Regions from separate parts of the Microbulbifer sp. MCCC 1A16149 genome, predicted to be linked through region 3. Evidence: predicted binding sites of a transcription regulator. Region 3 holds the regulator's gene; each other region holds the start of a gene.
What was found. Region 3 encodes LexA, which represses DNA repair genes until DNA is damaged. Its sites were predicted from a motif close to ACTGTNTNTANANACAGT; they were not measured.

Region 1 (2,204 bases), 1.9 Mb from region 3:
TCCCTGCATTTCGCGTCCTAATCAGTGCTTTTCCTCGCGCAGGTTATACAGGCCCTTTTTCAGCTTGAGCAGGTGTTCCTGCAGCTGGGGGCCCTTGCGCTGGGCGACGCCGATGGCGAGTACATCGATCACCACCAGGTGGGCGATGCGGGAGGAAAGTGGGGTGTAGAGTTCGATATCTTCCTCCACGTCCACTTCCAGGGGGATACTGGCCTGGCGGGTCATGGGTGAGCCACTGGGACCGAGGCCGATAACGGTGGCGCCCTGCTGTTTGGCCATGTCCATGGAGCGCAACAGGGAGGAGGTACGGCCGCTCTGGGAGATGGCGACCACCACGTCACCAGGCTTCATGCTCATGGCGGACATGCTCTGCATGTGGTGGTCGGAATGGGCGGCGGTGGCCATCTGCAGGCGGAAAAATTTGTGCTGGGCGTCGGCGGCGACGGCTCCGGAGGCGCCGAAACCGAAGAATTCCACCCGCTTGGAGGCGGCGATGGCGGCGACGGCGGCTTCCAGCGCGCGCCCGTCGATCTTGTCGCGCACGTTGAGCAGGGTGTCGACGGTGGAGTCGAAGACCTTGCGTTTGTATTCGGCGATGGTGTCGGTTTCGGTAACCGCGATCTGGCCGAAGCTGGGGCTGGAGGCCAGCTGCTGCGCGAGGTTGAGCTTGAATTCCTGGAAGCCGGAGCAGCCGACGGCACGGCAGAAGCGCACCACAGTGGGTTCACTCACTTGGGCTTCGGTGGCGAGATCCACTATCCGCATATGAATGATTTCGCCGGGATTGGCGAGGATGTATTCGGCGACCTTGCGCTCCGATTTCCGCATGGCGCTCAGCTGTTCGCTGATCCGCTGCGTGACTTCCGCTGGCTTCACGACACTACCTTCTATGGTTCAAGCTGTGCAGTTTAGCGGCATGGCGGGGTGCTGGCGAGCCTTGGCTTGTTTTGGAGTTGGTGGCGGTAGTGATACCGGTGGGCCTATGCGGGACACGAGCTAGGCGCCCCCCCTCAACCCATCCCTGGGGCTCTTCCGCGAGGTCCCTCTCGCGGAAGGTCCCGCATAGGCCCGCCACTGAACCTTATTCGGGCGCACCACAAAACCCTGTTTATATACCCAGTTATCCCAAAACCCCTGATACAATCCGCCCCCATGGACGTATCTGAACTCTTAGACCCCCTCAACGACCCCCAGCGCGAAGCCGTCGCGGCGCCGCCGGGCAATCAACTGGTTCTGGCTGGCGCCGGCTCGGGCAAGACCCGTGTGCTGGTGCACCGTATCGCCTGGCTGATGCAGGTGGAGGGGGCATCGCCCTACTCCATTATGGCAGTGACCTTCACCAACAAGGCCGCGCGCGAGATGCGCGGCCGCATCGAGGAACTGCTGGGGGTGAATACCTTCGGCATGTGGGTGGGCACTTTCCACGGTCTCGCCCACCGCTTGCTGCGCGCCCACTGGCAGGAAGCAAAGCTGCCGCAGAACTTCCAGATCCTCGACAGCGACGACCAGCTGCGCCTGATCAAGCGGGTGCAGAACGAACTGGGGTTGGACGACAAGAAGTGGTCCCCGCGCGAGACTCAGTGGTGGATCGGCGCACAGAAGGATGAGGGCATACGCCCGCAGTATATCCAGCTGACCGGCGATCCCTGGCTGCAGACCATGGTGCGGATCTACAGCAGCTATGAAGAGGCCTGTCAGCGCGCTGGTGTTGTGGATTTCGGCGAGCTGCTATTGCGCGCACACGAGTTGCTGCTGAATAACGACAGCATTCTCGCCCACTATCGCCGCCGCTTCCCGTTCATTCTGGTGGACGAGTTCCAGGATACCAACACTATTCAATACGCCTGGCTGCGCCTGCTGGCCGGCGATCAGTGCTGTATCACCGCGGTGGGAGACGACGATCAGTCCATTTACGGCTGGCGCGGTGCCAAGATCGAGAATATCCAGCACTTCGAGGCCGACCTGAAAGGTGTTCAGACGGTGCGCCTTGAGCAGAACTACCGCTCCACCAGCACCATCCTCAACGCCGCCAACGCGGTCATCGCGCACAACTCCGGCCGTCTCGGCAAGGAACTTTGGACCGAGGGTGACAAGGGCGAGCCTATCTCGCTCTACTCCGCCTACAACGAACAGGACGAGGCGCGCTTTATTGTCGAGCGTATCCAGGACTGGGTGCGCGACGGCAACCGTCGTGACAGCATCGC
Region 2 (2,204 bases), 610 kb from region 3:
ATCAAAATCCGCGTGCGGATGCTTGGCAGCAAGTTTCTGGCGCAATTCCTGACAGGAATGTTCACGACGGGACAGCAATTCCAATGCACTACTGAACAGTGCCTGGAAGGCTTCGACAGGGGATGGGGGTTCCTCGAGGGAATCTGTCGGCGGCAAGTTTGCCCCGCCGCCGACAGTATCTTGGGGAAAAGACAAAATCAGTCTTCCGCGGCTTCCACTTCTTCCGCCGGTGCGGCGACCACGTCACCCAGAAGCTGGGCGCGCAGCTGGGATTCGATATCGTTGCGGATATCGGTATTTTCCTTGAGGAACTTGACTGCATTGGCCTTGCCCTGGCCGATCTTGTCGCCCTTGTAGCTGTACCAGGCACCGGCCTTGTCCACCAGGCCCATCTTCACGCCGTAATCGACGATCTCGCCCAGCAGGTTAATCCCCTCACCGTACATGATCTGGAATTCGGTCTGCTTGAATGGCGGGGCCACCTTGTTCTTGACCACCTTCACCCGCGTCTCGTTACCGACGACTTCGTCGCCCTCTTTTACCGAGCCGATACGGCGGATATCCAGGCGTACTGAGGAGTAAAACTTCAGTGCGTTACCGCCAGTGGTGGTTTCCGGGGAACCAAACATCACACCGATCTTCATACGGATCTGGTTAATGAACACGCACAGGGTGTTGGTATTCTTGATATTACCGGTGAGCTTACGCAGTGCCTGGGACATCAGTCGCGCCTGCAGGCCGACGTGGGAGTCGCCCATTTCGCCTTCGATCTCAGCACGCGGGGTCAGCGCGGCAACGGAGTCCACAACCAGTACATCGACAGCACCGGAGCGCACCAGCATATCGGCCACTTCCAGAGCCTGCTCACCGGTATCCGGCTGGGATACGATCAGCTCGTCAACGTTGACACCAAGCTTCTCTGCGTAAATCGGGTCCAGAGCGTGCTCCGCATCCACAAAGGCACAGGTGCCGCCCTTACGCTGAGCTTCCGCAATGACCTGCAGGGTCAGGGTGGTTTTACCGGAGGATTCCGGGCCGTAGATCTCAACAATACGACCGCGAGGCAGGCCGCCAATGCCGAGCGCCACGTCCAGGCCGAGGGAGCCGGTGGAAATCGCGGGGATACGCACGCGCTCTTTATCCCCCATGCGCATGACGGTGCCCTTGCCGAACTGACGCTCGATCTGTGACAGCGCCGCCTGTAAAGCCTTGTCTTTGTTGGAATCCATGACCCTTCCCGTGTACTTGAAGATTGGTTATGGGAGGGAGCTTAGAGAAAAATTACTGTATAAGCAACCAGTAATCCGGAATTGATGGTCGGCAGCGGGAATTGCTTTCCGGTGCCAGAATTCATTGATAGCGGGAATCAGCTGGTGCGGTGAGACTCGGCAATATCCAGCATGCCCTGCAGCGCCGCGACTACGGTCTGCGCCTGGATTTCCGCGCGACTGCCGGTGAAATGCATACAGCGAGCATCCACCTTGACCGGCTCCTGGCCCTCGCCATGGGCCCAGGCGATCCAGACGGTGCCTACCGGTTTTTCCTCACTGCCGCCATCGGGCCCGGCGATACCGCTCACCGCCACCGCCAGATTTGCATCCAGGCGGTTGAACACGCCCACTGCCATCTGCCGTACCACCGACTCGCTGACCGCACCGAGCTCCTCCAGATCTTTCTGATCAACACTGAGAAAGTCCCGTTTGATACGATCTGCATAGGACACCACCGAGCCCTCGAACCAGGCGGATGACCCGGCCACGGAGGTGATGGCCGCGGCGACGGCGCCACCGGTACATGACTCGGCCGCAGTCACCTTCCAACCGAGGCTCTGAAGCGCGCGCCCCAGGCTGGCTGCCAATTGCCGGGTTTCAGAATCCACACTCACTCCTTCCTCACCATCGCCAGATCAACACCCCCGACGGATCAGGGCTGGCCCCGAGTTTACGCAAACAGTAAATGACAGGCTAGATGGCCTCAATCCGCCCACAGAGATGCGCGCGCCGGCTGTCCCCACCGGTGAGACTGAACCTCAGCAAATCGTCATCCCGGGTGTGCAGCAGGGAGACCTGCGAAGGCAGCAGCACCGGCTTTTTAAACTCGACACCGAAGCGAAACCGGTCAAACAGAGGATCGGCTGGGGCGGTCGCCTCCAGCGCCGCGAGACAACGCGCCTTCAGCCACATGCCGTGGGCGATGGCACGGGG
Region 3 (2,204 bases):
CAAAATCAAATACGGCTAACAAACGGTATTAGCTCACCAATTCACAAGCTCGGAAATGGTTTCGTTTGCCCCCCTCAATCTTCGCGCCGGCGAATATACTCAACAATAATTTCTGCAGCCTCGTCGACGGTGTCCACCAGTTTGAACAATTCGAGATCGCTCTCATCGATGCAATTCCGGGCAAGCTGCGTGTCCACCATCCAATTTACCAGGCCCGACCAGTACTGTTTCCCTACCAGCACAATGGGAAAACGTCGGACTTTCTGTGTCTGCACCAGGGTTAACGCTTCGAATAATTCATCGAGCGTACCGTAACCACCCGGCATAGCGATAAAGCCCACCGCGTGCTTGACGAAAATAAACTTGCGCACGAAGAAATAGCGAAAGTTCAGGCTGATATCCAGATAGGGATTTGGGGTCTGCTCGAACGGCAATTCTATATTGAGGCCGATAGAAGCACCGGACTGGGTGAAAGCGCCGCGATTGCACGCTTCCATAATTCCGGGACCTCCGCCGGTAATCACGGGGATACCCTCACTCGCCAACAGCTCACCAAGACGCATGGCCTGCTGATACTCATGCGTGTCTTCGGGAAACCTTGCGCTGCCAAAAACCGTCACCGCGCCTTTGAGGGTAATCAGGCGTTCGATACCGTCGACGAGTTCCGATTGAATGCGCAGCACGCGCCACGCTTCCGGCATTTTTGCATCCAGCATATGCCTTCTCCATTATCACTATTCGCAGCCCTGTAGGACTTAATCTAAGCATTGAGGCCTGCGGCCTGGAACTGCAGATATAAAACGCCTCAGGGCCATCCAAGTCTAGCAGTAATCAGGCGCCGCCCCGGGAAGATTGCGCACCCGCCAAATCTGTATATAATCACAGCAACTGTATATAAATACAGACACCGGACTCCAGGAACAGATGCCGGGAATAACTCCGGAAACAACAGGAACGCGCCCATGACAAATCTCACCGCCCGCCAGGCACAGGTACTGGAGTTAATCAAAAGTTACCTGGACGATACCGGTTACCCACCAACCCGGGCTGAAATTGCCCAGGAACTGGGCTTCCGCTCCCCCAATGCTGCGGAAGAGCACCTCAAGGCACTCGCGCGCAAAGGGGCCATCGAGATGGTTGCCGGCGCCTCGCGCGGAATTCGTATTCCCGACTACCACAGCGGCCTGCCGATTGTCGGCCGGGTAGCCGCCGGTAATCCGATCCTGGCGGAGGAGAATATCGAGGAGTACTGCGAGATTCCGGCAGAGTTCTTCCACCCTCCCGCGGATTACCTGCTGCGGGTACACGGAATGAGCATGAAAGACGCCGGTATCCTCGACGGTGACCTGCTGGCCGTGCAGCGCACAGAGAACATCCGCAACGGTCAGATCGTGGTTGCGCGTATCGAAGATGAAGTGACGGTGAAACGCTTCAAGCGCCGCGGAAATCAGGCAACCGTACAGCTGCTGCCAGAGAACGAGGACTTCAACGTTATTGAGGTAGACATGCGCGACAGAAACTTCGCGATTGAGGGACTGGCTGTTGGCGTTATTCGCCAGAACCCCCTGTAATGGCAAATGATTCGCCATAAACAGTAAAACGCAGACATAAAAAAACAGGGCGATTGCCCTGTTTTTTTATGTCTGGCCAAAGTGCTGGCATCCACTACCCCGCACCTCCCGGAAACCGACAGACCGCCTCAGTGGATGGTGTGCTCGGTAATATCCACTTCCTCTTCTTCGAAGGGTTCCGGCTCCAGCTCGTTGATATCCTGTACCGCCTCGATGCCGGCCTCGAGCATGGCCCGCGCAATGGCAATCTTATGTTCGCGCAGAAACTCGAGACTCTCCTCAGAGAAATGGATACGCACCAGCGGGTCCTCCTTGTGACCAGCGCGTCGCAGCGCTACATCACCATTGGACAACTCGATGATTTCGTAGGTCTCAGAAGACATTCATTTCTCCAATTACTTCTCAATTACCTCACACCGGCCGCCCACATAACCGAGAGCGCGACCGGGTATCGGGCTCGGCGTGATTTGAAGCCAGTGTAACACAGCGGCAAATGATTAATCAGTGGGCGGGGCCGCCCAGGCTTGAACCTCAACCGGGCCGTTGATGGCGGGAGTTACCACTCCTGACCGTGGGCGCGCTGACGCAGGATCAGCTCATTCAGGGCGCGAAGCCACTTCCCGAGGGAATCCC
Region 4 (2,204 bases), 2.1 Mb from region 3:
GATACGCTGTTTGAGGGTTTCCACATCGCTGATGCCCACATTGAAGTCGCCATCGGTGGCCAACAGGATGCGGTTGACCCCGTTCTTCTTGAACGCCTGTTGCGCAACCGCATAGGCCAGCTCTATACCGCCGGCACCGTTGGTCGAGCCACCGGCCTGGAGCCGGTCGATGGCCTGCAGGATTTTGGTTTTCTGATCGCCGGAGGTCGGCTCCAGCACCAGCCCGGCGCTGCCGGCATAGGTGACGATACTCACCGAGTCCTCGGCGCGCAGCTGCTTGGCCAGTAGACGGTAGGCCTGTTGCAGTAGCGGCAGCTTGTTCGCCTGGGACATGGAACCGGAAGTGTCGATCAGGAAGACCAGATTGACCGGCGGCACCTCGTCCATCGGTAACTCGCGCGCCTTCACGCCGATGGAAAACAGCGTGCGCTCTGCGTCCCAGGGCGCACGGGAGAGATCGAAGTGCACGGCGAAGTCATCATCGCTGGCGGGTGTCGGTTTACTATCCGCGCCCGCGAAGTCGTAGTTGAAGTAATTGACCAGCTCCTCGAGACGCACCGCATCCTTGGGTGGCAACTGTCCGTTGTTGAGGAAGCGGCGCACATTGCTATAACCGCCGGTGTCCACATCCAGGGCAAAGGTCGAGACCGGATCCTCACGCACCAGTTTTACCTGGCGGGGTTCCAGATCCTGATATTTCTCGCCAGAACCTTCCGGCGTAATGGGTACCACTTGTGGCGGCGCTAGTGCCAACGCCGATGCTGGCTGTATTTCCAGCTGGGGGCGACGCATGCGCGCCATGGGCAGGATATCAGCGCTCTCCCCTGAGTCGACCTGAATCTCCTGAATCACATACGTCTTCGACTGCTCTGCAGTATCTTCATCCTGCGGCTCATCGGAGGAAGAGCAGCCCACCAGTGCGGTAACCAGCGCAGCAAGGAGAAGATTGGAAAGTTGGGAATGGCGAGTCATATAGGTCCCTCTATACGTTATTGTTATTGGCGTTAAAAAGAGTTTTGCAGCACCAATCAGCTTTTGCCACTTTCAATGGCCCTGCAGTCGCGCTCAGGTTTGTTTGCACTTCTACGTTCCTGTATAACCATACAGCATTGGGCAGCGACGCTGCCCACCGCATGAGCTCACCCCCAGATACTTGAATTCCCCATGGCCGATCCCGTCGAACTGGCTCCGGATTACTACCTCAGCAACTTCCGCGCACTGGTGGACTTTGTGGTGGCGCGCTATGAAAACCTGTTGTCGGCCAGCGAAAGGCGCTTCTTCGGTCAGTTTCGTTCCCTGGCGACCGACAGCCAGCGCCTGTATGTGCGACTGCTGTCGCGCAAGGGGGTGCCCTCCAGTGCCGGCGCGCTGTTCCGGCAATACAAACTGAACTACGCAGAAATCAGCGATCTGAGCGCCGCGGTGGAACAACTGGTGGCGAGCGGCCTGCTGCAGCACAACCCGTCTCTGGCACTGGAAGAAATCCTGCCACTGTTCAGCAAGAACGAACTGCTGGCCAGCAGTCCAGAACCCCTGCCCAAATCCCTGAAACGCCCGGCCGTGGAACAGGCGCTGCTCGCGCAGGAGGCTTCGCCCATACAGCGTGCCCTGGTGGAAAACGAACCACTGCTGGCAGTACAGGCGGCAGAGCACTTCGAGACCTTCAAGCTGCTGTTTTTCGGCAACCTGAACCAGGATCTGACCGACTATGTGCTGCGGGACCTGGGACTTTACCGCTATGAAAGTTACCCGCTGGAACGGGAACAACTGCCGTTCCGGAATCGCGAGCAGATCGAGCAGCACCTGCGTTATTACGACTGTGTGGCCGAGGCCGAGTTCGCGCTGGCCGCGGATGCTGACGCCATTAATGCGCTGGCGGCGCGACTCCCCGCCGGTATCGACGGCGACAGTACCCTGCATCGGCGTCTCGACCGGTTGCGCCTGACCCTGGCGCGGCAGCTGGAGCGACTCGATGCCTTAAGCGAGGCCGACGCGCTGTACCGTCAGTGCAGCCGTCCGCCGGCGCGGGAACGCAGGGCCCGGATCGCAGTGAGCCGCGGTGACACCGAGCTGGGCCTGGCGCTGTGCGCGGAGATTCTCGCCAGCCCGCACAATGAAGCGGAGAGCGAGTTCGCGCAGAATTTCGGATACCGCACGGCAAAGAAAGCCGGTTGTAGTCAGGACTGGCCGGCGCCCCCCCGACA

Region 1: uvrD (DNA helicase II) is a predicted target of LexA. The motif match lies at 1,104-1,121, and genes of this name have one in related genera.
Region 2: recA (recombinase RecA) is a predicted target of LexA. The motif match lies at 1,284-1,301, and genes of this name have one in related genera.
Region 4: ACONT6_RS17870 (VRR-NUC domain-containing protein) is a predicted target of LexA. The motif match lies at 1,091-1,108, and genes of this name have one in related genera.

The regions. Positions count from the first base shown of each region.
Region 1 covers NZ_CP185959.1:4,119,907-4,122,110, reverse strand. Annotated here, with positions in the region: gene ACONT6_RS17065 (DUF4153 domain-containing protein) at 1-9, opposite strand, end outside; gene hexR (transcriptional regulator HexR) at 22-876, opposite strand; gene uvrD (DNA helicase II) at 1,153-2,204, shown strand, end outside.
Region 2 covers NZ_CP185959.1:2,791,211-2,793,414, forward strand. Annotated here, with positions in the region: gene ACONT6_RS11815 (regulatory protein RecX) at 1-156, opposite strand, end outside; gene recA (recombinase RecA) at 198-1,229, opposite strand; gene ACONT6_RS11825 (CinA family protein) at 1,367-1,879, opposite strand; gene ACONT6_RS11830 (MaoC/PaaZ C-terminal domain-containing protein) at 1,965-2,204, opposite strand, start outside.
Region 3 covers NZ_CP185959.1:2,185,891-2,188,094, forward strand. Annotated here, with positions in the region: gene ACONT6_RS09265 (TIGR00730 family Rossman fold protein) at 75-716, opposite strand; gene lexA (transcriptional repressor LexA) at 963-1,571, shown strand; gene ACONT6_RS09275 (hypothetical protein) at 1,700-1,954, opposite strand; gene ACONT6_RS09280 (DUF6586 family protein) at 2,128-2,204, opposite strand, start outside.
Region 4 covers NZ_CP185959.1:4,318,043-4,320,246, reverse strand. Annotated here, with positions in the region: gene ACONT6_RS17875 (vWA domain-containing protein) at 1-972, opposite strand, end outside; gene ACONT6_RS17870 (VRR-NUC domain-containing protein) at 1,165-2,204, shown strand, end outside.